2 linked regions of the Arthrobacter globiformis genome follow. The protein of the gene in region 2 interacts with the protein of the main gene of each other region in a pairwise test. Links are inferred from orthologs where the notes say so. Each region holds a gene or a part of one and is shown on either strand. Other genes may lie near its edges. The genes, in order: thrS and rplA.

Region 1 (14,266 bases), 740 kb from region 2 along the record:
GGCGGCGGCGGGCAGGACAGCGGCCAGCTCGTCATCCAGGACGACCTCCAGTCACGGGCCAGCCTCCTTAAGGGAATGGCCGAGGACGGCACGCCCATGCTGCTCATCTGTGGGCTGTACCAGCTGTTCGGCCGCTTCTTCAAGACCCGCTCAGGCCCGGTCATTCCCGGCATCAGCGTTCTGGACGTGGAGACCCATGGCACGGATGAGCGGCTGATCGGCAACGTCAAGGTCACCACCGCGGAGTTCGGCGAGGTCCTCGGCTACGAAAACCACAGCGGCCAGACCACCCTGGGTCCCGGCGTCGAACCGCTGGGGACGGTGGCGAAGGGCACCGGCAACAACAGCAGCGACGGCCAGGAGGGAGCCCGGTACCGCAACATCGTGGCCAGCTACCTGCACGGTTCCCTGCTACCCAAGAACCCGGCCATCGCCGACTTCCTGATCCGGACCGCCGTCGAACGCAAGTATGGAACCTTCACTCCCGGCGAAGCGGATGACCGCTTCGCCGTTCTGGCCCGCGAGCACGCGGCCCGCCGGCCGCGTTAGGAGCAATCGCGCGAGGGCAGCGCTCCCGTTTCAGCGCTCCAGTGTCAGCGTTCCTTGGTGACCAGCAGCTCGCGGGCTCCGGCCTGCGCCGCACCCATGGACTCCACCACCTGTTTGGTCCGCAGCCGGGTGTCGGCGTCCGCCGCGGGACTGGCGCAGACGCCCTGCGGGGCGTCCGCGGCCACAGAGCACCAGCGGTAGGGGGCGCTGACGATGACTGACGGTGCCCAGGCGACATCGGCTGCGGTCCAATTGCCGGCACTGTCCTGATTGAACTGTGCCCGGAGCAGCAGGCCCTCGTTGTTGACAACGTACGTCGGGGACAGTTCTGTCACGCCATTGCCCAGGCCGTAGGCGATCCACGTTCCCTTGTAGTTTTCGACGGGGAGCACCGAGTGCGTGTGATGTCCGTAGATCATGGTGAACTGGCCGCTGTCGGCCAGCGCGTGCGCCACTTCCAGCTGCTGGGCGTTCGGGGCACTGGCGTACTCGTCCCCCGCGTGCACGGCGGCCAGGACGATGTCCGCGCCCAGCTTTCTGGCCTCCTTGGCCTTGGCGATCATGGTGGGCGCGTCGAGCATGTCCACCTGCCAAGTCTGTTCCGGGACCTGCCCGTTGAGTCCGTAGGTGCCCGCAATGACGGCAATCCGGGCGGCATCGGTCTGCAGGATGAGGATGCCCTTGGACTCGGCCTGCGTACGGTAGGAGCCGGTGTGCTGCAGCCCGGCTGTATCCAGCACATCCAGTGTCCTGGCGAGGCCCTCGGTGCCTTGGTCGATGGTGTGGTTGCTGGCCGTGGTGCAGGCACGGTAGCCGACCGATTTGGCGGCAGCGGCAATCTGCGGCGGGACGTTGAAGGAAGGGTAGGCGGAGAAGGGGCCCCCGGGCAGGGCCACCGGCGTTTCCTGGTGGCAGATGGCTATGTCGCTTTGTTCGATGTAGCGCCTCTGCCCTTCCAGCAGCGGACCGAAGTCCAGTCCCTTGACCCCGCCGGCGACGGCATCTTCGTGGGCCTGTTGCCACAGCTGGGTGTGCACCAGCATGTCACCGGTGACCAGGATGGACGTGCAGCGGACGGCCGTGCACGCGGGACCGACACCCGGGGTGGGGGTCGCTGCGGCGCTCGGTGTGGGGTCGGCCGTCGACGTCGGAGCTTCACTGCTCCCAGCGCTGGACTGCGCTGCCGGGCTTGAGGGCTGTCCGGCCGCGCTGGCAGGCTGGCTGCCGGACTGGCTGCCGGACTCGTTGCCCGGCTGCGGCCGGGCCTGCTCGGCGGCCACGCCGCAGGACGCCAGCCCCGCCATCAGCAGTGCAGCAGCAGCCGCTTGCAACGCACGGCCAGAGACGTTGTTGTTCCCCATGACCCTAGCGTAAGTCCGCGGCACGCCGACGGCGGGCAACCCGCCCGTAGAACCACGCCAAAACATTGTGCACCGCAGAGCTGCATGAAAGGGTTTGCTTCATGACCAATCCCCTCCTCTCCCCCAGCGCCCTGCCCTTCGGATTGCCGCCGTTTGCCGACATCGACGACGACCACTACGCCGAGGCGGTTGACGCCGGGCTCACCGAGCACCTGACCGAGATCCAGGCCATCGTGGACAACCCCGGGCCGGCCACGTTCGACAACACGGCGCTGGCCATGGAGAAGTCCGGCCGGCTGCTGGACCGCGCCGCGGCTTCCTTCTTCACCCTGGTTTCAGCCGACGCCTCGGAGCCCATCACGAAGCTGGAGACCGAACTGTCGCCCCGCTTCGCGGCCCATCAGGATGCCGTGTACCTGAACCGGGCACTCTACGAGCGGTTCGCCGCCGTGGATACCGCGGGCCTGGACGCCGAAGCCAAAAGGCTTGTCGAGGAGTACCTCAAGGAGTTCCGCCAGTCCGGGATTCAGCTGGACGACGACGGCCAGGACCGGCTCCGGTCCCTGAACGCCGAACTGTCCCGGCTGGGCACGGAATTCGGGCAGCGCGTCAAGGAAGCGATGAAGTCCGCCGCCCTGCTGCTGGACAGCGCCGATGACCTGGCTGGCCTTCCCGGGGATGAGATCGCCAGCGCCGCAGAAGCAGCGCGCGTTGCAGGTCATGACGGCAAGTTCCTCCTGACGCTCATCCAGCCAAGCAACCAGCCGGCCCTGGCCGCACTGGACAACCGGGACGTGCGCCGGCGGCTCTTTGAAGCGTCCGTGGCCCGCGGCAGCACCGGCGGCGACCTCGATGTCCTCGACCTCGTGAATTCAATGGTCCGGCTGCGCGCAGAAAAAGCCGCCCTTCTGGGCTTCGCCAACTATGCCGAACTGGTGGTGGACCGGCAGACGGCTCCGGACTTCGGAGCTGTCCGGTCCATGCTGAACCGGCTGGCGCCCGCCGCCGTCCGGAACGCCGACGCCGAGGCAGCCGCCCTGGCCGAGAGCGCGGGCCACCCGCTGGAGGCCTGGGACTGGGCCTACTACTCCGCCAAGGTGCGGCGGGAACGGTACACGGTGGACGAGCAGGCACTCAGGCCGTACTTCGAGCTGGACCGAGTATTGACGGATGGCGTGTTTTTCGCCGCGACCTCGCTCTTCGGCATCACCTTCCATGAGCGCAAGGACCTTGCCGGCTACCACGAGGACGTCCGGATCTGGGAGGTCCGGGACGCGGACGGAACAGAACTGGGGCTGTTCCTCGGCGACTACTACACCCGCGAAACCAAGCGGGGCGGGGCTTGGATGAATTCGCTGGTGGACCAGTCGGCACTTCTGGGCACCAAGCCGGTGGTCATCAACAACCTGAACATCTCCAAGCCGCCCGCGGGTGAGCCCACGCTGCTCACGCTCGATGAGGTGCGCACGGCGTTCCACGAGTTCGGCCACGCCCTGCACGGGCTGTTCTCCGACGTCACCTACCCCCGCTTCTCCGGAACGTCGGTGCCGCGGGACTTTGTGGAGTACCCGTCCCAGGTCAACGAAATGTGGATCATGTGGCCGGAGGTGCTGTCCAACTACGCCCGCCACCATGCCACCGGGGAGCCGCTGGCCCAGGACGTCGTCGACCGGCTCAACGAGTCCCGCCTGTGGGGCGAGGGATTCGCCACCACGGAGTACCTCGGTGCGGCGCTGCTGGATCTGGCCTGGCACGTCCTGGACACCGACGGCGTTCCGCAGGACGCCCTGGAATTCGAGGCGAAGGCACTGGCCGCGGCAGGGGTTGCCCATCCGCTGATTCCGCCGCGCTACCGCACGGGCTATTTCCAGCACATCTTCGCGGGCGACGGCTACTCTGCGGGCTACTACTCCTACATCTGGAGCGAGGTGCTGGACGCCGAGACCGTGGACTGGTTCACCGAGAACGGCGGTCTCAGCAGGGCCAACGGCGACCGGTTCCGCGCCGAGCTGCTCTCCCGCGGCAACAGCCGGGATCCGCTCGAGTCGTTCCGCACCCTGCGCGGCCGCGACGCCGCCCTCGAGCCCCTCCTCAAGCGCCGCGGGCTGGGGTAACTCCCCTAAAAGCAGACGACGGCGGCGAGTCACCCGGCAAAGGTGACTCGCCGCCGTCGTACATCAGGAGCGCCAAGCGAAGGGCGGTGTGGTCCGGCAGCGTGCGTAAAAGGGGCCCCGCGCCCTGAGCAGCAACTTAGCTGCCAATTAGAGCGCGGGGAATAGCACGCAGAGGATCAGCGCCGTCCGCCGCCCCCAACGGCGGAATTACCAGCCGCGCTCTGCGAGACGGTGCGGCTGCGGGATCTCCTCCACGTTGATGCCGACCATGGCCTCGCCCAGGCCGCGGGAGGCCTTGGCGATGACGTCCGGGTCATCGAAGAAGGTGGTGGCCTTCACGACGGCGGCCGCACGCTGGGCCGGGTTGCCGGACTTGAAGATGCCCGAGCCCACGAACACGCCGTCGGCGCCGAGCTGCATCATCATCGCAGCGTCCGCAGGGGTGGCGATGCCGCCGGCGGTGAACAGCACCACGGGGAGCTTGCCGGTGGCGGCAACTTCCTTGACCAGTTCGTACGGGGCCTGCAGTTCCTTGGCCGCGACGTACAGCTCGTCCTCGGGCAGCGCCGCGAGCTTGGCGATCTCGGCGCGGATCTGGCGCATGTGCCCGGTGGCGTTGGAGACGTCGCCGGTGCCGGCCTCGCCCTTGGAGCGGATCATGGCCGCGCCCTCGTTGATGCGGCGCAGCGCCTCACCGAGGTTGGTGGAACCGCAGACGAAGGGAACCTTGAAGTTCCACTTGTCGATGTGGTTGACGTAGTCGGCCGGGGTCAGGACCTCGGACTCGTCAATGTAATCGACACCGAGGGACTGCAGGACCTGGGCCTCGACGAAGTGACCGATCCGGGCCTTGGCCATGACCGGGATGGAAACGGCATCGATGATCTGGTCGATCATGTCCGGATCGGACATGCGGGACACGCCGCCCTGGGCGCGGATGTCGGCCGGGACGCGCTCGAGCGCCATGACGGCAACGGCACCGGCGTCTTCGGCGATGCGGGCCTGTTCGACGTTGACGACGTCCATGATGACGCCGCCCTTGAGCATCTCTGCCATGCCGCGCTTGACGCGGTTGCTGCCCGTCACGCTGTTGGCGGACGAGCCGGCTTCGTTGCTTACATCAGGTGTAGACACAAAAACCCCTATGGGTAGCTAGATGACCTTCGCCGGCGGCGCAGGCACGGACATGCCGTTTTTGCACACACCGGATTACCGGATCCATTGACCGGGCAGTTCTAATACTAGTCCCACGGCGGCAGCCCGGCTTAATCAGGTTTGCTCGGAATCTTCCAGCGACTGGACGCGCACAGCCAGGACGCGCTGGACCACCGTGACCAGGCTCGCCGCCGCCAGCAGCACCAGGGTCGCCAGCAGCACAACGGGCGGCAGTCCGACGCCGGTCAGGCCGGTGATCACCAGGACGGAAACCAGCCGTTCAGCACGTTCGGCAATGCCCACGTTCGCCTGGAAGCCGAGGGATTCGGCTTTCGCCCGGACATAGGAGACCACCATGCCAAGGACAAGGCAGACGACGGCGGCAATGGCTATGGGGGCATCCTCACCGCCGGTGAAAAACCAGATGGCCAGGCCGGCAAAGAGGGCACCGTCAGCCAACCGGTCCAGGCTGGAGTCCAGGAAGTTGCCCCAGCGGCCGCCCAGGTTCTGCATCCGCGCCATGATGCCGTCAATGACGTCGGAGAAGATGAACAGGGTGATAAAGATCGTTCCCCACCAGAGCTGGCCCAGCGGATAGAACACCAGTGCCCCGACCACCACGCCGGCCGTTCCCACAATGGTGATGGCGTCCGGCGAGACGCCAATTTTCAAAAGCCAGCGTGCAAGCGGGGTAAACAGCGCGGTGAAGAACCCGCGGGCATGCCTATTCAGCATGCGTCTCCCCGGGCCAGGCGTCGGCAACCTGCTGGCGGACCTCGTCGAGGGTCTGCGTGATCGCCTTGGTCTGGGCGATGATCGGGAAGAAGTTTCCGTCCCCGCCCCAACGCGGAACGATGTGCTGGTGCAGGTGGCCCGCGATGCCGGCCCCGCCCACGACCCCCTGGTTCATGCCCAAGTTAAAGCCGCCGGGATTCGCCACCTTCCGCAGCACCCGCATGGCGGTCTGCGTCAGGTCGGCGAATTCGGCGGTCTCCTCCACCGTCAGGTCCGTGTAATCGGGAACGTGGCGGTAGGGGCACACCAGCAGGTGGCCGGGGTTGTAGGGGAACAGGTTCAGCACCACGTAGCTCGTGCGGCCGCGGTACACGATGAGCGACTCCTCATCCGTGCGCGCGGGCGCAATGCAGAACGGGCAATCGTCTTGGTTCTTGAACTGGTGCTGCCCGCCCTTGATGTAGGCCATGCGATGCGGAGTCCACAGCCGCTGGAAGGCGTCAGGAACGCCGGCGAGGCCAAAATCGTCCGTTGCTTCCGCGTCCCCCGGATAGCCCGGCCCTGTGTTCTCCTGCACGTGTGCCCCCTCCGCCGCGGCTAGCTGGTCCGGTTGCGGACGGCGTCCACAATCCGCTGGACAGCCTCGGCCACGGGCACGCCGTTGTCCTGGCTGCCGTCCCGGAACCGGAAGGAGACGGCACCCGCCTCCGCGTCCTCACCACCGGCGATGAGCACGAACGGGATCTTGTCCTTGCTGGCCGTGCGGATCTTCTTCGGGAAGCGGTCCGAGGAGATGTCCACCTCGGCGCGGATGCCCGCAGCCTTGAGCTTGTCGACGACGTCGAACATGTAGTCGTTGAAGGCCTCCGCCACCGGGATGCCCACCACCTGCACGGGAGCAAGCCATGCCGGGAAGGCACCGGCATAGTGCTCGGTGAGGACACCCATGAACCGCTCCACCGAACCGAACAGGGCTCGGTGGATCATGACCGGACGCTGGCGGGTGCCGTCGGCGGCCTGGAACTCGAGTTCGAAGCGCTCAGGCAGGTTGAAGTCGAGCTGGATCGTGGACATCTGCCAGGTGCGGCCCAGGGCATCCTTCGCCTGCACCGAAATCTTGGGTCCGTAGAACGCGGCTCCGCCCGGGTCCGGAACGAGCTCCAGCCCGGAGGCCTCGGCCACTTCGGCCAGGGTGCGGGTGGCTTCCTCCCAGGTGGCGTCGTCGCCGACGAACTTGTCCTCGTTCTTGGTGGACAGCTCGAGGTAGAAGTCGTCCAAGCCGTAGTCCTTGAGCAGGCCGAGGACGAAGTTCAGCGTGGTGGTGAGCTCGTCCTTCATCTGCTCGCGGGTGCAGTAGATGTGGGCGTCGTCCTGTGTCATGCCCCGCACGCGGGTCAGGCCGTGGACCACACCGGACTTCTCGTAGCGGTAGACGGAACCGAATTCGAAGAGCCGCAGCGGCAGTTCGCGGTAGGACCGGCCGCGCGAGCGGAAGATGAGGTTGTGCATGGGGCAGTTCATCGGCTTCAGGTAATAGTCCTGGCCGGGCTTGCGGACGGTGCCGTCCTCGTTGTGCTCCGCGTCGATGTGCATCGCGGGGAACATGCCGTCCCGGTACCAGTCCAGGTGGCCGGATACCTCGTACAGGTGGCCCTTGGTGATGTGCGGGGTGTAGACGAACTCGTAGCCGGCATCCACGTGGCGCTGCCGGGAGTAGTCCTCCATGGCCTTGCGGATGATGCCGCCCTTGGGGTGGAAGACCGGTAGGCCCGATCCGAGCTCGTCCGGGAAGGAGAACAGGTCCAGCTCGGCGCCAAGCTTCCGGTGGTCGCGGCGCTCAGCCTCGGCGATGCGTTCCTGGTACGCCTTCAGGGCGTCCTTGGTAGGCCACGCGGTGCCGTAGATGCGCTGCAGCTGCTGGTTGTTCTGGTTGCCCAGCCAGTACGCGGCCGAGGACCGGGTCAGGGCGAAGGCGTTTGAGATGAGCTTGGTGTTGGGCAGGTGGGGGCCGCGGCACAGGTCGCACCAGACGCTGTCCCCGCTCTTGCGGTCGACGTTGTCGTAGATGGTGATGTCGCCGGCGCCCACTTCGACGTTGACGCCTTCGCCGGCATCGGCGGCCTCGTTCTTCTTGCCCAGCAGCTCGAGCTTGTAGGGCTCGTTCTTCATGGCTTCGCGGGCCTCGTCCTCGGAGACGACGCGGCGGACGAACTTCTGGTTCTGGTTGATGATCTTGAGCATCATCTTTTCCAGGGTCTTCAGGTCTTCCGGGGTGAACGGCTCAGCGACGTCGAAGTCGAAGTAGAACCCGTCAGTGATGTAGGGGCCGATGCCCAGCTTGGCGTCCGGGCGCAGCTGCTGCACGGCCTGGGCCATGACGTGGGCGGTGGAGTGGCGCAGTACGTTGAGCCCGTCGGGGGAATCAATGGTGACGCCTTCAACCTCGACACCCTCGGGAAGGGGCTGGTCCAGGTCTTTGAGTTCGCCGTCAACACGGGCCACAACGACGTCGCGGCGCTCAAAGAAGAGTTCCGCGCCGGTGGTCCCGGTAGTCACCTTCATTTCTTCGCCATCGACGATGAGGGTGATCTGCTGGGCATCTGACACGGGTGTCTCCTATTCAAAGTTCAGGCTTCGTAGCTTGTGGCGTACGGGGACCACAGCCAGCCTCGTCAATGTTATCTGTTGCGGAAGTGGCGAGCCAAAGCGCCACGGCGGCGGCCAATCGGAACAATTGGAAAAGGACGGGGCCGGTCAGCTTCCCAGGCCGGTGATGGCCAGGTTTCTGCTGATGCCATCCAGTGGCCCCGGCTGCCAGAAGTCCTGTTCAGGGTCATCTGGTCCGACGGCCCCTGGTTCACGATTTCCCTGGTCAGCGCTCCCCCGTTCGGGGAGCGGCAGGGTGTCCACCTGGCTGAGGTCCCAGGCCATGCTGGCACTGAGGCTAATGCCGCGCGGACCGGTCCGCCTGGTCGTTCCCCGGATCAGCAGCAGCCGGGTCCCGAACAGCAGCGGGCCCGCATGTTCCTGGGCCTCGTGGAAGAACACGGAATCCACGCACCCGGTGCCGTCGTCGATGCTGATGAAGACCACACGCCTGCCGCCGCGCATGGGCGGGGTCTGGGTCGCGATCCTCACACCGGCCACCAGTACCTCCGTGCCGTTTCGCAGCCCCAGCAGCTTGTCCGCAGTGGTGACGCCCAGCCGGTCCAGAAGCGGCCGGTGGCTGGACATCAGGTGTTCGCTGACGTCAACCGCCATCAGGTCAAGTTCCGCCCGGACGTTCTCCACCGTGGTGGGTTCAGGCATCCCGGGCTTGACGTTCCGCAATTCGACGTCCCCAAGGGGCAGCGCGAGTTGCCCCTCAATGACCTCGGCGCCTTTCTTTACTGACTTGCTCTGCAAACTTTGCAGGTGGTGGACAAGGTCTGCCCGGTTGGCTGTCCCGCCGGATTCCCGGTGCAGCGTGTCAAAGGCACCCAGTTGGGCAAGCCGCTTGATGCTGGGCTTGCTCAGCCTGGAGCGTGCCCTCAGATCCGCCAGGGAGTCATAGGGCTGGCCTGCAACGATCCGCTTCAATTCAGAACCGGACAGCCCGAAGATGCCGTTGAGGCTCAGCCTGATCCCCAGCTTTCCCCGGTCAGGGCCCTCCGCGACACGCTCCACCCGGTATTCGGCACCGCTGCGGTTGATGTCCAGCGGAAGAATGGGGATGCCCATACGCCGCGCCTCGGCCACAAGGAGACGCTTGGGGTACATGCCAGGATCGTGCTCCCACAGGCCCGCAAGGAACGCCTCCGGATGGTGGGCCTTCAGCCAGGCCGACTGGTAGGTGGGCACGGCAAAGGCCGCGCCGTGGGCTTTGCAGAACCCGAAACTGGCGAACGATTTCAGGGTGCCCCAGACCTTGTCCACTACCTCCGGCGAATACTTCCTGGCCTTTGCCTCGCGGCGGAAAAACTCCTCAACCTGGCCCTCCTTGACCTCGTTGCTCAACGCCCTGCGGAACTCGTCGGCTTTCGCCAGCCCGCAGCCGGTCATCACATCAAAGGTCCTCAGGATCTGCTCATGGAAGACCGTCACCCCATGGGTTTCCTGAAGCACCGGCTTCAGGTCCGGGTGCGGGTAGGTCTCCGGCGCGAAGCCGTGCCGGTGTTCAAGGAAGGGCCGCACCATGTCCGATTTCATCGGCCCAGGGCGGAACAGTGAGATGTCGATGATGAGGTCGTTGAACTCGCGCGGGGCCATCTTGCCCACCAGCTCCCGCTGGCCCGGCGATTCGATCTGGAAGCACCCCAGGGTGTGGGTGCTTCTGATCAGCTCATATGTCGGCTCATCATCCAGGGGCACGGCATTGAGGTCGATCAGGCCGTCCTCGGCGATGTAGTCCGGCCCGCTGCCCCCAGGTCCAGCGGGATGGGCTCCGGCTGCCACCACTTCAGCCTTGGAGGGGTGGATCCGGATGATCTCCCGTACGGCAAAGGCCATGGCACTTTGCATCCTGACGCCCAGGACATCCAGCTTCAGCATGCCCATCGGGTCCATGTCGTGTTTGTCGAACTGGCTCATGGGCAGGCCGAGGCCGCTGGGCTGGACCGGGGTCCGGTCCAGCAGGGTGGCATCACCGAGGATCACCCCGCAGGGGTGCATGGAGATGTGGCGCGGAAGGCGGTCCAGCCGTTCGGTGAGGTCCACCAGCAGGTCCAGCTGCTGGTTCTCAGAAAAGTTCCGCTGTTCCACCCGTCCGGCGAACTCGCGAAGTTCCGGTTTTTCCTCCAGCGCCTCCCGGAACTTCCGTGCCGAAAAGCGCCACAGCTGTTTGGCAATCTCGCCGACATCGCCGTCGTCCATCCCCAAAGCCATGCCGGCATCCCGCACGGCACCGCGAGCGCGGTAGCCGTTCTGCATGCTCATCAGCGTGACGCGCTGTGAGCCGAACCGGTCAAAAATTTTCCGGTAGACGTTGTGCCGCTCAGCGCTTTCCACATCGATGTCGATGTCCGGCAGCGTGGACCGGTCGCCGGAGAGGAACCGTTCGAAGATCAGGTCATGCTGGAGGGGGTTCACCTGGCTGATGTCGATCAGGTAGTTGACCAGGCTGGAAGCGCCCGATCCCCGTGCTGCCGCCCTCACATTCATGTCCAGGATCATGCGGGAAACCTCGGCCACGGTGAGGAAGTAGGAGGCAAAGCCTAGGCGGGCGATGATCTTCAGCTCATGCTGCAGCCGGGCGCGCATGTCTGCTTCTGCCTTCCCGGTGATGCCGGGGAATCGCCGCGCAATTCCGGCCTCGCAGCGCTGGGCCAGTTCTGCCAGCGGATCCCCTTCAATGCCGATGACGGCGGCCTCGGGCACCACCGGCTGCTTCCAGCCCATGTCGGACACGGGATCCATGCGGCAACGGTCCACGAGCGCCTCAGTCTGCGCGAGCAGCACCTGGAGATCGGCGGCACCGTAGCCGGCGGCATGGATGATCTCCTTGCCCAGCTCCACCATTTGGTCCGGGGATTTCAGCCAGCCCTGCCCGTTGGGCTGGAGCAGCGGCTCGGCGGAGAGTTCGGGAAGCGACTTGAGCGTGCGGGCCGAATCCAGGACGTCGGCGGTGGCCGCCCCGTCCTCCTCGCAGTAACGGACGGCGTTGGTAAGCACAGCCGGCACGCCATACTCCTGCGCCAGCTTGAGCATGCGGACCGCATGGGCCGTGCTCAAGGGCGCACCCGGTGCACTGAGGTGGGTGACGATCTCTGCCGCGACGCTCCCGGCGGGCATGGCGTCCAGCCAGCCTTTGAAAAGGGTGCGGGGCCGGAGGTACCGCCGCCCGCCCAGTGCGAGGCCGACGTCGGAATCCGGGCCCAACAGCACGGTGAGCACCGGCTTCAGGGTTTCCGGGTCCAGCACGCGTGAGGCGAGTTCAGCCCTTGTGACAGCAACGGGCACCGCTCCGCCGGCTTTGCCCGTGGTGCGGGCGTGTGCGTCGGAGATCAGCCGGCACAATGCCTTGTACCCCGCACCGTTGTTATGGCCATGCGCCAGGACAACGACCCGTCCGGTGACGCGGGCTGCCGAAAACCGGATTTTGGAAAACCGGGCGCCAGCCATCTGCTCACCAGGTAACCCGGCGTCGTGGTCATCCTCGTCGTCGAACACTGACAGATCCACGCCGACCACCGGGTCAATCCCGGCAGCCATGCATGCCTTGAGGTGTTTTACAGTGCCGTAGAGACCGTCCCGGTCAGTGCACCCAAGGGCGGTTGCTCCCTGGGCCGCTGCTGCCTGGGCAAGTTGATCTGGCCAGGAGACACCGTAGTGGGCGCTGAAGGCGGTGGAAACGTGTAAGTGAGTGAAGCTCATGCTGATTTGTGATGGAGTGCGACTTCGGGCCGGAGGGCGTCGTGGATGCGGAGCAGCCGCCAGCGTCCGCTGCCGGCATGCCGCACCAGGTCAAGGGTTAATGGTTCCAGTGGTTCTGCAGCCGGAGTTTCCGGCGGGCTGCTTCTGCCGGCAGGCACGACCTGCACCCGCCAGATCTCATGGTCCACAAGCCCGGGGCCGCTTCCCAGCGGGGCACGCCGCTCTTCGGCCCACCACTGGCGGCGTTCATACCAGCGCAAGGGTTCGGCGCAGACCCGGTATTCCCTGCCGCCCCACCGAAGCTCCGCTGGCTCACCGGTAGGTGCGCAGACGACGTCAACAGACTCGCTGAACGTTCCCATGGGTGCCTCCGGATACCAATCTCATCCTGCAGAAAATACGCAGCCATTCGAATATGTATTCGAATAGTTCCAGTCTACGCCGGGCCGGGGACAAAACCTAGATGGGTGTGGACGGACGGCGGCTCACAGGGCAGGATGGTCCCATGAGTTCCAATGACGCGCTCCTGAAGCAGGTAAGCATCGCCGCCAAAGAAAGCACATTGGTGGCCAGGTTTGATATCGACGGCAACATTCCAGCATCGGGCGCCTTTGTTGTGGGGCTCGTGGCTGCCACTCCGGATTATTCTCATCAACGGAGGCTGGGAATCGAGTTCATGAACGGCGAGGCGGTCTCGATCTATTCCTTCAGCCATGACGGCACGGAGGAGAACTTCGACCTCAGCAGCGTTGAGCACTCGGGCAACACCATCACGGGCAACTTCCCCATGAGCACGGTACTGGGGCTGGACAAGAGCCACCTTATGTCCGCGTTCAGCGAGGCCGACGGGCGGGAATTCCAGTCCGGCGTGCCTGTCGAGGAGAAGCTCTAGAGGGTCAGCGCCCTTTCAAAGCGGCACCGGGCAGCAGCCCGGACCAGCCGGCCCGGCGCCTCGGCGCGCCTGTCAGCGGCCCAGCCCCCACTGCAGGAAGCACCCGTCTGCGGGGAGAACCCGTCAGCCGCCAGAACGCTTCAGCGGACGAACGCGTCCGCAGCCAGAAGCAACAGCTCAGCTGTTGTCGTTGTGGATTTTCATCTCAAGCTCGATGAACTTCGAGATCATGGCCCGGTACGTGCTTTCCACGATGTCCGGGTCTATTTCTTTTTTCTCCGCGGCCGAGCGCACATGCTCGATGACCCGCTCCACGCGTCCCGGCGCCCGCACTTCGGCGTCGTCCCCCTTCAGGGTTCCCGCGATGCGGATCAGGCGCTCACGGCGGGCGATCAGCGTGACGATCTGCTCGTCCACCTCGTCCACCGCAACCCGCACGGCGGCGAGCTGTTCCCGGTCAGCCTGGGCGTTTTTCTCGTCTCCGTGATTTGTGGGCATGATCATGACAGTATCGAACCATGCAGCCCAGAGTCGATTTTATTTCATTGGGAGTGCGCAGCGTGGCCGCCTCCCGGCGCTTCTATGTGGACGGCCTGGGTTGGCCGGTCCACCGTGAGGTTCCCGATGAGGTGGTCTTTATCCAGGCCAACCACGGCCTGATTCTTTCCCTCTGGGATGCGGGGCAGATGCAGGCCGAGGCCGCCGTTGATGCTCCCACCGCGGTCCCCTGCATTACGCTCAGCCACAACGTCGGCAGCGCCGAGCAGGTAAACCAGGTGATAGCCCAGGCAGAGTCGGCCGGCGCGGCCGTCGTGGCCCCTCCCAAGACCCAACCGTGGGGCGGCTACACCGGATACTTCGCCGATCCGGACGGCTTCCGCTGGGAGATTGCCTACAACCCCACGTGGACAGTGGACGACGGCGGCCAGGTCACCGTCTGATTGCAGGCTCGGCTCTGATTCCGGTCAACTCCCCTGCCCGGCACGCGCAACCTCAGAAAGTCAGTCTCAGAAGAGTGCCTCCACGGGCTCGATGAGCTCCGGGGAGTTGTTGCGGACGTTGCCCACGGCCTTGCCCACGGAATCCACCCGCCAGCCGGCGGCGACGTC
Region 2 (14,321 bases):
CCAGCGTTTGTATGGATAGGTGACCGGGCTCACGATACCCTTAGGCCAACCATCGGCAAAGATCGGAAGAGAAAACCATGAGCAATCCCGCGGACAACAGCGACGTTGTCATCCTGTCCGGCGCGCGCACCCCGCAGGGCCGGCTGAACGGCCAGCTCGCGAGCTTCACCGCCGTCGAGCTCGGGGCGCACGCCATCAAGGCGGCCATCGCGGCCAGCGGGCTGGAAGCCGACCGGGTGGACGCGGTCATCATGGGCCAGGTCCTGCAGGCCGGGGCCGGCCAGAACCCGGCACGCCAGAGCGCCATCGGCGCGGGCATCGGCTGGAACGTCCCCACGGTGACCATCAACAAGGTCTGCCTCTCCGGGCTTACCGCCGTGATCGACGCGGCGCGGATGATCCGTGCCGGCGACGCCACCGTCGTCGTCGCCGGCGGCCAGGAATCAATGACGCGGGCGCCCCATGTCCTCCCCGGCTCCCGCCAGGGCTGGAACTACGGCACCGTCCAGGCGCTTGACGTTGCGGCACACGACGGCCTGACCGATGCGTTCGACGGCCAGTCGATGGGCCTTTCCACTGAATCCAAGAACCTTACGCTGGGCATTGACCGGACCGCGCAGGACAACGTGGCCGCCAATTCACACCAGCGCGCAGCGATCGCCTCGAAGAACGGCGTGTTCGACGACGAGATCTCACCGATCAGCGTCAAGCAGCGCAAGGGTGATCCCCTGGTGGTCTCCACCGATGAGGGCGTCCGGCCGGACACCACGGTTGAGTCCCTGGCCGGCCTGCGGGCCGCCTTCGTCACTGACGGCACCATCACGGCCGGCAACTCCTCTCCCCTGTCCGACGGCGCCTCCGCCCTGGTCCTGACCTCGCGCAAGTTCGCGGAGGAGAACGGCCTGGAGTACCTGGCTGTTGTGGGCAAGCCCGGGCAGGTGGCCGGGCCGGACAACTCCCTGCACTCCCAGCCCTCCAACGCCATCGGGCAAGCTTTGGACCGTGCCGGCTGGAGTACTTCCGATCTGGACTTCATCGAAATCAACGAAGCATTCGGTTCGGTGGCCGTGCAGTCCCTCAAGGATCTGGACTACCCGCTGGAGCAGTGCAACATCCATGGCGGTGCCATCGCGCTGGGACACCCGATCGGCGCCTCCGGTGCGCGGCTGGCGCTCCACGCGGCGCATGAGCTGAAGCGGCGCGGCCAGGGCAAGGCGGCAGTCTCGCTCTGCGGAGGCGGCGGCCAGGGCGAGGCCCTCCTGCTGTTCCGCGACTGATGAACGCCGCTCCGGCGTCGGGCGCCGTTCCGGCGTCGGGCGCCGTTCCGGCGTCGGGCGCTAACGGGACGGACGACGGCGGCCGGCCCGGCGGCGGCGCGGGCAGGGAGCGCTTCCTTGCCGACGCCGCCGCGCGCGGCCTGGACGTCCAGCTCGTCGAACGGCTGGCCGCCCACAGCCTCGAGGAGGCGGCCGTGATCCTTGGCATCAGCCCGGCGGACATTGTGAAGTCCCTCGTGGTGAAGCACAAGGATGGCAGCTTCCTCTTCGCCCTTATCCCGGGCGACCGCCAGATCTCCTGGCCCAAGCTGCGCGGCCTGGTGGGCGTCAACAAGCTCTCGCTGCCGGCGGCGGATGTGGCCCTGGAGGCCACCGGCTATGAGCGCGGCACCATCACGCCATTGGGCAGCACCACGGCATGGCCGGTCTATGCGGACCTGACCATCGCCGGCAAGCGGATTTCCATGGGCGCGGGCCAGCACGGCTACAGCGCCTTCGTCGACGCCGACGCCCTGGTTTCCGCCCTCGGCGCCGTGCTCGCGGACATCAGCGAACCCAACTAGGTAGCACTTGAGGGGGTTCCCAGCGCTGGGAACCCCCTCAACTGCTACTTACTTGGGTTAAACGCAGGAATCCCCGCCCACCGGAGTGGACGGGGATTCCTGAACAAGCAGTGTTACTTGACGGTAACGCGGGCGCCAGCTTCTTCGAGCTGAGCCTGTGCCTTCTCGGCAGCTTCCTTGGTGGCGCCTTCGAGAACAGCCTTGGGAGCGCTGTCAACCAGGTCCTTGGCTTCCTTGAGGCCCAGGGAGGTGATGGCGCGAACTTCCTTGATCACTGCGATCTTCTTGTCGCCAGCAGCTTCGAGGATGACGTCGAATTCAGTCTTCTCTTCGGCTTCCTCAGCGGCAGCGCCACCGGCGGGGCCGGCAACGGCCACAGCAGCAGCGGTAACTTCGAAGGTCTCTTCGAAGAGCTTGACGAACTCGGAGAGCTCGATGATGGTCAGTTCCTTGAAAGCTTCAATGAGCTCTTCGTTGCTGAGCTTCGCCATGGTGTGGCGTCCTTCCTGTAAAGGTGGCCGGGGGCTTGATGCCGTTCCGATCCACCGGAGTCTTTTTGGGAGAGAGTTAGTTCTCTTCGGCTGCGGCTTCGGCCGGAGCCTCAGCTGCTTCTGCGTCCGCCTCTGCGGCAGGAGCTTCTTCAGCGGCGGGGGCTTCGGCTTCAGCCGGAGCACCGTTCTCTTCTTCAAGCTTGAGGCGCAGTGCGTCAATGATGCGTGCAGCAGCGGCAGCAGGTGCCTTGAGGATGCCTGCAACCTTGGCGAGCTGCAGCTCGCGGGACTCGAGTGCTGCCAGGGCAGCAACTTCGCTGGCGTTCAGTGCCTTGCCCTCGAAGTAACCGGTCTTGATGACCAGCTGCTTGTTGGCCTTGGCAAAATCCGTCAGGCTCTTGGCAGCTGCAACTGCGTCACCCTTGATGAACGCAATTGCAGTGGGGCCGGCGAGCTGGCCGTCGAATGCTTCGACACCAGCTTCCTTGGCTGCAATGGCGGTCAGGGTGTTCTTGACGACCGCGAACTTGGTGTCCTGGCCGAGAGAAACACGCAGCTGCTTGAGCTGTGCAACGGTGAGCCCACGGTATTCGGTCAGGACAGCGGCGTTCGATTCCTTGAAATCGTTAGTGATCTCAGCTACTGCTGAAACCTTGGTAGGCGTTGCCATAACCCTCCTTCCGGGGATAGTGCCGGTATTCCGGGTCCCCGCTCAGGTGAGCTAAAACTAAAAACGCCCCGCGCAGATGCACGGGGCTTGGCTCAACGCTGTTCAAAACAGCGGAACTTTGCTTCGTTCACCTGCGCCGGCCGCCCTATGTTCAGGGTCCTTCGTCCGGAAACCCACTGGCTCTTTCGCACACAACTGCAGAGTTGAGCTGAGCTCGAAAGAGTGGGAATCCAACAACCGACGGTCTTTGGTAGTTCAAGCTTAGGGGACGGTCCTGTGCATTACCAAATCGGCCGCTCCTCCGCCACCACGACCTAACTCCTCCTCGGTCCAAGGTCCGGCAGTTCCTTTTGCCAGATTCCAGTGACTCCCGCCGTCGTGAACCCAAGCTGGCGGTTGACCGTGAGGAGGTACCGGTTTTCCGGCGCGTTCCAGGTGTAGATCACCCGCGCAGCGGGGAACTGCTCGGTAAGGCGCTCCATATTGGCAACCTTGATGAGCAGGCCGAGCTTGTTGCCACGGTGCGCCTGCAGCACCACCGTGTCATCCTGGAAGACTACGTCCTGCCGCTGCGCCAGGACGCTGATGGTCGTCAGCCCCACGAGCGTCTCGGTAGCAATGTGTTCGACGGCGGTCACCACCGTGCGCCGCCCCTGGGAGATCATGACTTCCTCGGCTTCCCTCAGGATCCGGGCATCGAAGACTATGTCGTCGGTCCCCTCCACGGGTCCGGCGTCGCCGCCGGCCTGGTTTTCGAGGGCTGCCACCGATTCCAGCCAGCGCTCCGGGCAGCGGTCGGTCCAGTGGTGCAGGCGGTAGCGGCCGTTGTTGGCTTCCTGCGCCTCAGCCTCGAGCTCCGCTACCAGCTTGCTGTCCAGCGGCAGCGCGCACGAGCTGAACTGTTCGATGTGCTGCAGCGTGTAACCGGTGCGCTGGGCGAAGTCCACCTCGCGGCTCCCCAAGGGCACATAGCCTTGGCCCGATCCAGGCACCAGCTGCTCGGGCGCGAATTCGTGCAGGGACGCACCGGGATGGTTGGTGTCCACCAGGATCATGGTGCGGCCCTCGTTCCGGGCGAAGTGCTCCGCGGCTTCCAGCAACTGCCTGCCCACGCCTTGGCGCTGATACTCGGGGAGGATGTCCAGGGTGAATTCGGCGAGGTCCAGGTTGTCGGCGAGGGGCAGGGCGATGTCCACAGTGCCCACGATGTCGTCGCCGACCTTTGCCACCAGGATTACCTGGCGCTCGTACGGGTCTTCCAGTTCGAGGAGCTTTTCCAGCGGCGTGTAGGCGAGGTCGTCACTCCCCCAGGTATCCATCCGGACCTTGCGCCCCACCTCCACCGCGGCGAGGAAGTCCGCTGCGTCGGCAGCATCCACTGAGTCCGGAATCCACAACCGCTCAATCCGCACCTCTATTGCCATCATCCCCAGCCGTTCCGCCGCTTGCCATGAAGGCTGCGGGCTTGAGTCCACGCGGTGTATCCGTCGCCAGCATATGCCGGTTAACGCCGGCGCTGCCACTCACCGTCGTACCCTGCCGGACGGAAGCCCAGCGCTACATTGATAGCCAGCATGTGGTCATTCTCTGCGGCGTTGAATGTCAGGACCCGTTCCACTTCTGGATGGTCCTGCTGCAGGCGCCGCAGATTGCGCACCTTAACCAGCATCCCCAGCCGGTGCCCGCGGTGCGCCTTGGCCACGAGCGTGTCGTCCTGCTCAGCCAGCCATGGTTTTTCGTCCGAGTGCTGCAGTACCGAGTAGGCGGCCAGCTCGCCGCTCGCCTTATGCCGGGCCACTGCCACCAGCGACTCCAGGCCCGTCCGCTTCCACTCGTCCTCGACGTGCCGGACGCGTTGCGCGTCCCACATCTCGGCGTCGTAGTGCAGCGCACCTGCCGGGGAGTCCGTGCTCATCCTGGACATGAGCAAGGCCATCTGTTCCACGTACTCATCCGGGCAGCGGTCCGTCCAGCTGAGGCTTTCGTACTGGTCCCCGGCAATGCCGGCGGCCTCGCGTTCCAATGCGTCCAGGACACCGCCCGACGGCGGCATGTCCAGTGCGCTGAAACGCGTCACCTGCTCGAGGGTGTAACCGGCCGCCACGGCGAACCGGACGCCGCGCGCCGCGGCCGGGACCCCGCCCGTCCCCGTTCCGGGCCTCAGGATCCCCGGGCCGTCCAGGTCGAACCCGGGCGCGTGTTCGGTGAAGGACTGCAGGGTGCTGCGCCGGTCCTCCCCCGCGAGTGCCTCTGCGTGCCGCAAGAGGGCCCGTCCGATGCCCCGGCCGCTGAACCCGTTGAGGACGTCCACCCTGAGGAACGCATCCTGGAGGTTTTCCTTTTGCGTAAGCCTGACCCAGGACCTTGCCACCATGCGGCCGTCCAGCCGTACGAAGAAGAGCCGCAGCTTCGCGTAGTCGTCGTCGCGCCACGCTTCCAGCCTGGCCTTGCGGGGCGATGCCCGGTCCAGGTTGCCCCAAAGCTCCAGCACCACAGCGTCGCTGAGGTCGCTGAACTCGTGGAAGTCCGCGGCGTCGGGAGCGTCAAGCGACGCAGGCAACAATAGCGGCTCGATCCGGTAGGAGGGCGTCGTCACCGGATCAGCCTAGCCGCATCGCCCTGAGTCCGACAGAGCCCCGTCGAGAGCGAGCCGGCGAGCCCGCTGGAGTCCCGCCGTCGCACTTCCGGCAGCGAAAGGACCACCGTAAAGCAGAAGGACCGCCCGGCAAACGCCGGACGGTCCTTCTGCTTTTGGCCGGATATCCGGCCGAGATTCGCGAGACTTATGCCTCGATGAGAACCTTGGTGACGTTGGGGTCAACGGAGATGCCGGGACCGAACGTGGTGGCAACCGTTGCCTTCTGGATGTAGCGGCCCTTGGAAGCGGACGGCTTCAGGCGGAGCACCTCTTCGAGGGCAGCGGCGTAGTTCTCGGCCAGCTTGACGGAGTCGAACGAAACCTTGCCGATGATGAAGTGCAGGTTGGAGTGCTTGTCGACGCGGAAGTCGATCTTGCCGCCCTTGATGTCGTTGACAGCCTTGGTGACATCGGGGGTGACGGTGCCGGTCTTCGGGTTCGGCATCAGGTTACGCGGACCCAAGACCTTACCGAGGCGGCCAACCTTGCCCATGAGGTCAGGGGTGGCAACGGCTGCGTCGAAGTCGGTCCAGCCGCCGGCGATCTTTTCGATCAGGTCATCGGAACCAACGAAGTCGGCGCCGGCAGCGATTGCTGCTTCGGCCTTCTCGCCCGTGGCGAACACGAGGACGCGGGCGGTCTTACCGGTGCCGTGCGGCAGGTTGACGGTACCGCGGACCATCTGGTCAGCCTTACGGGGGTCAACACCCAGGCGGAAGGCAACCTCAACGGTGGCGTCGAACTTGGACGGGTTGGTGTCCTTGGCCAGCGTCACTGCCTCGAACGGCGCGTAGAACTTCTCCGCGTCGATCTTGGCTGCGGCTGCCTCGTATGCTTTGCTGCGCTTTGCCATGCTGCTTATTTCTCCTTGTGCAGTTGTGGTCTGCGGACCGCGCTGGGCCCTGCCACAGCCGCTAGTCCGGCGTGGACTGGCGGCATTTCAATGTTTCAGTGGTGCCGGTTTCCCGGCGGTGCTGTCCGGCGTCGTCCCCGGTATCCCGGACCCGGCGCCGCATCAGCGGTAAGGGAATTAACCCTCGACGGTGATACCCATGGAGCGGGCGGTGCCGGCGATGATCTTCGCTGCGCCTTCGAGGCTGGTGGCGTTGAGGTCTTCCATCTTGGTGGTGGCGATCTCGTTGACCTGTGCCTGGGTCAGCTTGGCAACCTTGACGGTGTGCGGGGTAGCCGAACCCTTGGCGACGCCTGCAGCCTTCTTGATGAGCTCTGCAGCCGGCGGGGTCTTGGTGATGAACGTGAACGAGCGGTCTTCGTAGACCGTGATTTCAACAGGAATAACGTTGCCGCGCTGGGCTTCCGTCGCAGCGTTGTACGCCTTGCAGAATTCCATGATGTTGACACCGTGCTGGCCAAGCGCGGGACCGATCGGCGGGGCCGGGTTAGCGGCACCTGCCTGGATCTGCAGCTTGATGAGGCCGGTGACCTTCTTCTTGGGAGCCAATGTAGGGTCCTTCTCTCAAATGCGTCCTGGGACACAGGAGCGTGCCTCAGGTGGTTGACCGCCATGGCGAGGCGGTCGGCCGTTCCGGAACTGCTAAAGCGGGCTGTTCCGGAGCGAAATCTGTGGTGATCAGTTAGATCTTGGTGACCTGGTTGAAGGCCAGCGTGACCGGGGTCTCGCGCTCGAAGATGGACACCAGCACCACGAGGGTCTGGGAATCCACCTTGATCTCGGAGATCGTGGCGGGAAGGGTCTCGAACGGGCCTTCCTTGACGATGACAGACTCGCCGACCTCGAAGTCGACGTCGACCTGGGCGGCAGCCTGCTTGGTGGGCTTGCCCTTTTCCGCCTGCTCTTCTTCGAAGACCGGGGCCAGCATGGAGAAGACCTCATCGAGGCGCAGCGGCACGGGGTTGTGGGCGTTGCCTACGAAGCCGGTGACGCCCGGGGTGTGGCGAACGGCGCCCCAGGAGGCGTCGGTCAGGTCCATGCGGACCAGCACGTAGCCGGGGATGCGGACGCGGTTGATGACCTTGCGCTGAGCGTTCTTGATCTCAACGACTTCTTCCATCGGAACCTGGATTTCGAAGATGTAATCTTCCATGTCCAGGGTCTGGATGCGGGTCTCAAGGTTGGCCTTGACGCGGTTTTCGTAGCCGGCGTAGGAGTGGATGACGTACCAGTCACCCTCCTGGCGGCGCAGCTTGGACTTGAACTCTTCGGCGGGATCGGTGGCCTGCGCGGCAGCGGTGGCCAGGACGTCGGTCCCTTCGGCGCCTTCCTCGGCGTCCTCTCCGGTCACGTCGTCAGCGTCGGCGTCGGTCTCGGCGTCAGCGACGTCGGTCTCGTCGTCGGCGTCAGTATCGGCCTCGGCGTCAGCGTCATCGACGTCAGTATCGGCCTCGGCGTCAGTATCGATCTCGGCGTCAGCGTCGCCTTCGTACTCGGCGTCGCCTTTGGAATCGGGCGCAGCAGACTCAACCTCAGAGCCCTCAGCGGACTCAGCCGCGGGGTTCTGGGTTTCATCCAGCTCAGTCTCAGTTACCTCGAGCTCCTGCTCAGACACTTGGTCTCCTGCTTCCTCATTGCTAATTGCCTATTTAAATGGCTCAATTCCGCACACCCCGCAGCTCCAGCCGATTCCGGCCGGGAGTCCACGCAGTCTGCGGACCGATCGCGTTAGCGGCCCGTGGCGCCTGTACCGCCGAAGACCCAGCCCACCGCGGTGCCGAACCCCAGGTCCAGCAGAGTGACGATCACCATCATGATGACCACAAACACGAGCACCACTAGCGTGTAATTGATCAGTTCCTTGCGGGTGGGGGCGACGACCTTCTTCAGTTCGCCAATGACCTGGCGGATGAAGAGTGCTATGCGAGCGAAGAAGCCGGCCTTGGCGGCCTTCTTTGCGGGGCGGCCCTTGGAGCTGCTTGCAGCTGTTTCGGTCACCTGTTCCTCACTCATCCTCGCAAGTCGGATTACCCGGCTCTGAACTGAACCTTTGTTTGCTGCGCTTGCTCCGGCTTTTCGCCGGAACAGCCTGCGCAGGGCAGACAGGACTCGAACCTGCAACCTGCGGTTTTGGAGACCGCTGCGCTACCAATTGCGCCACTACCCTATGCATCAAAAACCGATGAAAGCCGCACTTCCCCAAGACGATCTGGGGCGCAAGTCATCATCCGTGTTTTCAACACCGGAGAACCAGTCTACGCAACAACTGCGCTTACGTCGAACCAGCCTCATTTCGGACCGTTTTTCAGCTTCAGAATCCGCGCCGCACCGCAGTCACAAATCCGCGTTCCACCTCGAACGATCCGGTGAACAGCATAGAGTAGATTCCGTCGAATTCCACCATTCAGCTCTCCAGCTGCAAGCGAAGAACGGACCCGCCATGTCTGCCGCCCGCGTTTCCCAACGCATTTCCGCCATTGCCGAATCCGCCACCCTGGCTGTCGACGCCAAGGCCAAGGCGCTGAAGGCGGCGGGCCGGCCGGTGATTGGCTTCGGCGCTGGCGAGCCCGACTTCCCCACTCCGGGCTACATTGTCCAGGCCGCCATTGACGCCGCCAGCCAGCCGAAGTACCACCGCTACTCCCCCGCCGGCGGCCTGCCCGAGCTGAAGAAGGCAATCGCCGAGAAGACGTTCCGGGACTCAGGCTACAAGGCGGACCCGTCCCAGGTGCTGGTCACCAACGGCGGCAAGCAGGCTGTCTACAACACGTTCGCCACCCTCGTGGATCCGGGCGACGAAGTGATCGTGCCTACCCCGTTCTGGACCACCTACCCCGAGGCCATCCGCCTCGCCGGCGGCGTCCCGGTGGAGGTCTTTGCCGGCCCGGAGCAGGACTACCTGGTGACCGTGGAGCAGCTCGAAGCAGCCGTCACGGACCGCACCAAGATCCTGCTGTTCGTGTCGCCATCGAACCCCACGGGGTCCGTCTACTCGCCCGAGCAGGTCGCCGAAATCGGGAAGTGGGCCGCCGCCAAAGGCCTGTGGGTGGTCACGGACGAGATCTACGAGCACCTGACGTACGACGGCGTGCCCTTCACCTCCATTGCCACAGCCGCCCCTGAACTGGGCGACAAGGTTGTGATCCTGAACGGAGTGGCCAAGACCTACGCGATGACCGGCTGGCGCGTGGGCTGGATGATCGGGCCCGCCGACGTCATCAAGGCCGCCACCAACCTGCAGTCGCACGCCACCTCCAACGTGTCCAACATCCCGCAGATGGCCGCCCTGGCAGCTGTCTCCGGCCCGCTCACCGCGGTGGACGAGATGAAGGTCGCCTTTGACCGCCGCCGGAAGGCCATCGTGGCCGGGCTGAACGCCATCGAGGGCGTTGAATGCCCGACGCCGAAGGGCGCCTTTTACGTGTACGCGGACGTCCGCGCGCTGCTTGGTAAGGAATTCCCGACGGCGAACGGCACGGCCCGGCCCGAAACCTCGGCGGCGCTTGCGGCGCTGATCCTGGATGAGGTGGAGGTCGCCGTGGTTCCTGGCGAGGCCTTCGGCCCGTCCGGCTTCCTTCGCCTCTCCTACGCCCTGGGCGACGAGGACCTCGCCACTGGCGTCGGCCGCCTGCAGGACTTCCTCGGCAAGGCGCAGTAACCCCCAACCCTCCCTCACTTATTGCAGGAAAAACACGGATCCTCCCTCAGATCCTGCAGAGAATTCTTAAACGCTCCCGCACCAAAAAATGGTGCGGGAGCGTTTGCCTTTGGGCGGCAGGACGTGAGGACGCGTCTAGGGAAAGGCGGCAGGACGTGAGGAAGCGTCTGGGCTAGAGGAGGCGGCGCTCGGCGGCCCACTTGGTCAGTTCGTGGCGGCTGGACAGCTGCAGCTTCCGGAGCACGGCCGAGACGTGGGTTTCCACGGTTTTGATCGAGATGAAGAGCTCCTTGGCCACCTCCTTGTAGCTGTAGCCGCGGGCGATCAGCCGCATCACCTCGAGTTCCCGGGCGGAGAGCTTGTCCAGTTCGTCGTCGGCAATGTCGGCCGGGGCGGTGCCGAACGCGTCCAGGACAAAGCCCGCCAGGCGCGGGGAGAACACCGCGTCGCCGCCGGCAACCCGGAACACGGCGTCGGTGATCTCCGCGCCGGAAATGGTCTTCGTGACATAGCCGCGGGCGCCGGCGCGGATGACGGCCACAACGTCCTCGGCCGCATCGGAGACGCTCAGGGCAAGGAAGCGGGTAGTTCCCAGGAACGCCGCGGAACCGGTGATGACTTCCCGCCCTCCCCCGCCGCGGCCGCCGGGCAGGTGCACGTCCAGCAGCACGACGTCGGGCCGTGCTGCGGCAATGACTTCGACGGCCTGTTCCACGGTGCCGGCCTCGCCGACCACCACCACGCTCGGATCCAGGTCAGCCTTGAGGCCGGACCGGAATATCGCGTGGTCGTCCACGATCACCACCCGCACGGTTCTTCCCGCCGTGCCTGCCCCTGCTGGTGTAATCATGACTTCCCTTCTCCGCTGTCCGCGACGTCCGCAGGCAGCCTGAGGCGCACCTCCGTGCCGTCTGGACCGCTGTTGATTGCGGCGTTGCCGCCGTGCCGTTTCATCCGGCCAATGATCGATTCGCGCACGCCCAGCCGGTCGTGCGGGACCGAGTTCAGTTTGAAGCCCGGGCCGCGGTCCTTGACGAAGACTTCCGCGCCGCCGTCGGACACCTCCAGGTACACAGAGACGGGACCGCCGCCGTGGCGGGCAGCGTTCAGCATGGCCTCACGGCTGGCCTGGACCAGCGCTTCGTGGCGCTCTGTCACCCCCGTGTCGCCCACGGTCACGACGTCGACGGCGTTTCCGAGGCCGTCCTCAACCTCCGCGGCGGCGGCCTTGATCCGGTCCGAGAGCTGGCCGGCGTCGCGGGCGGGATCCTTGAAGAGCCAGCCCCGCAGCTCGCGCTCCTGCGCCCTGGCCAGGCGGACGACGTCGTGCTCGTTGCTGGCACGGCGCTGAATGAGGGCAAGGGTCTGCAGCACGGAGTCGTGCAGGTGGGCGGCGATCTCGGCCCGTTCGGTCGCCCGCACGCGGCCGGCCCGTTCGGTCTCCAAGTCACGCCAGAACTTTAGGCCCCAGGGCAGCAGCACCAGCGCCACGCCGCCCAGCACGGCCACGGACGCGAGCAGCGCCAGCCAGGTCTGTTGCCATGAGCCGGACCCGGAGACCATAACCAGAACCCCCGCCACCACGAGCGCCAGGCCCGCCGCCAGCCGCGCCCAGCCGCCGGCCTGGTCCGCCTTGGTCTTGTCCACCAGTCCGGCCCGGCGGGTTTCATCCAGCTGCATCCATGCAATTGCGGCGCCGCCGAGGATCGCAGCCGCCGGGATCAGCGTGCCGAGGGGCACCTCCACGCCCAGCAGCCTGGCGATCAGGATCGCGGCGACGAGCAGGAGCCCGGCGCCCAGCAGGATCTCCTTGCCATAGCGCATGCTCCGGATCCGGAACCAGGTGCCAGCGGCAGGTGCCGCTGGCTGGGAGGCGGTGCCGGCGTCGTACTCCCCCGCCGACGGAGAGACGGTGGGAGGGAAAAGAACGACGGCGGGGGCCGGGCCGGACTGCACGCTCACTGGCGGCAGGCTCACGGCGGGGGCAATGGGCGACGCCGGACGCCTGGCATTGCGTTTGGCGTTCTCGTCCGCGGTGGGAACCATGATCCACAGCCATCCGTAGAATGCGAGCCCTGCACCCCCGGCGAAGGCGGCCACCACCATGCCGATCCGGACCATGCGCACCGGCCAGCCAAGATGGACCGCCAGGCCGGAGCACACGCCGGCGATCACGCGGTCGCTGCTGCGGACCAGAGGAGGGCGGACAGGGGCTGTGGTCATGAATCAATCCAAACACGGATCAGGGTTCACGAGTCCCGTTCTGAGGGTGAACCCGGGGTAAGTCAGGGACGGCTCAGGGTGTTCCCCAATAGAGGACTGAACAGCACAAACGGCAGTATCGAAGTATGAACTCGCAGACCCCCAACCCCAATGAAGGCCAGCAGCCGGGCACCCCGTCCGAGGGCAGCACCGGCCAGGAACCGGAACAGCCCACAGTGCGGGAAAACACGGAACCGGAAAACACAGAGCCGGAAAGCAGCACAGCCCCGGAAAGCAGCACAGCCCCGGAAAATCCCACGGAGCCGCTGTTCCCGCCTCCGGCCGCGGATGAACCGCCGCACACTTCCGCTGGAGCCACCCCTCCTTCCGGAACGCACGCCGGGTCCAATTCCGGAACCCACGCCCGGCCCGCTTACGGCGCTCCCGTCTACGGCACTTCCGGCTACGGCCGTGCCGCACAGCCGTTGAACTTCTTCGACTGGATCCGAAGCCACGGAATACACCGGGGACGCGACCGGTGGATCGGCGGCGTCTCGAGCGGCATCGCGGAAAGGATGGGCATCGACCCGCTGATCGTGCGCGGCATCTTCATCGTGCTGACGCTGCTCGCAGGCATCGGCGTCCTCCTGTACGGCCTCGGCTGGGCTCTGCTGCCCGAGCCCGACGGCCGGATCCACACGCAGGAGGCGGGCGCCGGCCGGTGGAGCACAGGCATGACGGGCGCGCTCATCACCTCGGTCATCGGCCTCACCGGCATGGGCGGCGGCTTCTGGGGCTGGGGCCACGACGGCTTCGGCTTCTTCTGGGCGTTGTTCTGGATCGGCGGCGTCATCTACCTCATTTACTTCCTGACCCAGCGCAACAAGAACCGCAGCGCAACACCAATGGACTCCACCACCGGCGGCCGGGCGGCCTACGGCTACGCCGGCACCGGCAACGCACCGGCGGCAACCGCGGCCGGATCCTCCGCATCTCCGTCCTCGACAACACAGTTCCAGGCGTCCACCTTCGCTGCCGGCAGCCATACGCCTACCCAGCCCTACACGGTACCGCCGACTCCGGACGCCATCCCGTCGTACAGCCCTGCAACCCCGTACGGCTCCGCAGCACCCACGGCCCCTTACGCCGGCGGCCTTCCGCCACGCCGGCCCGCTCCGGTCCCGACGCCGGCACCCAAGCCGCGGCCGAGCGGCCCCGGAGTTCCCGCCGTGGCCATCACCGCCGGACTGGCGCTGCTGGCGGGCGGCACGCTCAAGGCGCTCGACGCCGGCAACCTGATTGATCTCGGCGACTCGGCCAACGCCGTGGTCTGGGCAGCCGGCGCGGCGGTCCTTGGCCTTGGCATCCTGCTGGCCGGAATGCGCGGCAGGACCTCGGGTGTTCTCGGGTTCTTCGCGGTGGTGGCGCTCATCGTCGGCGGCATTTTCAGTGCAGTGCCCAACGGTGACCGGTTCCGCTTCCAGAATGCGGACTGGAACCCGATCAGCATCGAACAGGCCCGCCAGGGCTTCCAGATCACCGGAGGCCGCGGAACTGTGGACCTCACGGGTTTGAACCTGAACCCGCCCCTGGGCACCGACGTCGTAATCCCCCTCGACGCCACAGCCAGCAACGTGACGGTCGTCATTCCGCGCACCGTGCCGGTGGATGTCCGGGCCGACATGACCCTGGGCAACCTGAACGAGGGTGCGGACAGCCGAAGCGGCATCACCTCCCGGCAAAGCAGCTACAACTCGGACAAGCCCGGGGCCCGGCTGATCCTCCAGATCGACGGCACCGTGAGCAACGTCACCATCCAGGAAGGAAACTGACATGAGCAGTCTTGATCCGTCACCGGACACAAACCCCGCGCCCAAACCGCCCACCGCGGTTACGGACGAACCCGCCG

The links.
Region 1: the proteins of rplA (region 2) and thrS interact in binary tests that used the Escherichia coli proteins (3 or more experiments, as listed by UniProt). The link is inferred for Arthrobacter globiformis from one-to-one orthologs.

The regions. Positions count from the first base shown.
Region 1 is NZ_JAUSXI010000001.1:3,367,635-3,381,900, forward strand. What follows is about bases 5,995-8,893. They hold thrS (threonine--tRNA ligase), read right to left. Parts: upstream 8,477-8,893; coding sequence 6,512-8,476; downstream 5,995-6,511. Other genes in these bases: QFZ33_RS15470 (HIT family protein), read right to left, coding at 5,995-6,491; QFZ33_RS15480 (DNA polymerase III subunit alpha), read right to left, coding at 8,669-8,893. Also shown: QFZ33_RS15445 (type 1 glutamine amidotransferase), read left to right, coding at 1-549; QFZ33_RS15450 (CapA family protein), read right to left, coding at 594-1,910; QFZ33_RS15455 (M3 family metallopeptidase), read left to right, coding at 2,012-4,024; pyridoxal 5'-phosphate synthase lyase subunit PdxS, read right to left, coding at 4,232-5,158; pgsA (phosphatidylinositol phosphate synthase), read right to left, coding at 5,294-5,914; more of QFZ33_RS15470, read right to left, coding at 5,904-5,994; more of QFZ33_RS15480, read right to left, coding at 8,894-12,265; QFZ33_RS15485 (DUF6504 family protein), read right to left, coding at 12,262-12,627; QFZ33_RS15490 (hypothetical protein), read left to right, coding at 12,771-13,157; QFZ33_RS15495 (chorismate mutase), read right to left, coding at 13,335-13,661; QFZ33_RS15500 (VOC family protein), read left to right, coding at 13,676-14,098; QFZ33_RS15505 (SOS response-associated peptidase), read right to left, coding at 14,165-14,266. UniProt on the Escherichia coli protein: Catalyzes the attachment of threonine to tRNA(Thr) in a two-step reaction: L-threonine is first activated by ATP to form Thr-AMP and then transferred to the acceptor end of tRNA(Thr). The rate-limiting step is amino acid activation in the presence of tRNA.
Region 2 is NZ_JAUSXI010000001.1:4,113,747-4,128,067, forward strand. What follows is about bases 4,639-7,592. They hold rplA (50S ribosomal protein L1), read right to left. Parts: upstream 6,493-7,592; coding sequence 5,785-6,492; downstream 4,639-5,784. Other genes in these bases: QFZ33_RS19150 (GNAT family N-acetyltransferase), read right to left, coding at 4,639-5,597; rplK (50S ribosomal protein L11), read right to left, coding at 6,670-7,101; nusG (transcription termination/antitermination protein NusG), read right to left, coding at 7,235-7,592. Outside these bases: QFZ33_RS19125 (acetyl-CoA C-acetyltransferase), read left to right, coding at 78-1,277; QFZ33_RS19130 (aminoacyl-tRNA deacylase), read left to right, coding at 1,277-1,840; rplL (50S ribosomal protein L7/L12), read right to left, coding at 1,954-2,331; rplJ (50S ribosomal protein L10), read right to left, coding at 2,408-3,001; QFZ33_RS19145 (GNAT family N-acetyltransferase), read right to left, coding at 3,316-4,425; more of QFZ33_RS19150, read right to left, coding at 4,506-4,638; more of nusG, read right to left, coding at 7,593-8,167; preprotein translocase subunit SecE, read right to left, coding at 8,281-8,565; QFZ33_RS19180 (pyridoxal phosphate-dependent aminotransferase), read left to right, coding at 8,993-10,210; QFZ33_RS19185 (LuxR C-terminal-related transcriptional regulator), read right to left, coding at 10,383-11,060; QFZ33_RS19190 (ATP-binding protein), read right to left, coding at 11,057-12,433; QFZ33_RS19195 (PspC domain-containing protein), read left to right, coding at 12,559-14,244; QFZ33_RS19200 (hypothetical protein), read left to right, coding at 14,246-14,321. UniProt on the Escherichia coli protein: One of the primary rRNA binding proteins, it binds very close to the 3'-end of the 23S rRNA. Forms part of the L1 stalk. It is often not seen in high-resolution crystal structures, but can be seen in cryo_EM and 3D reconstruction models.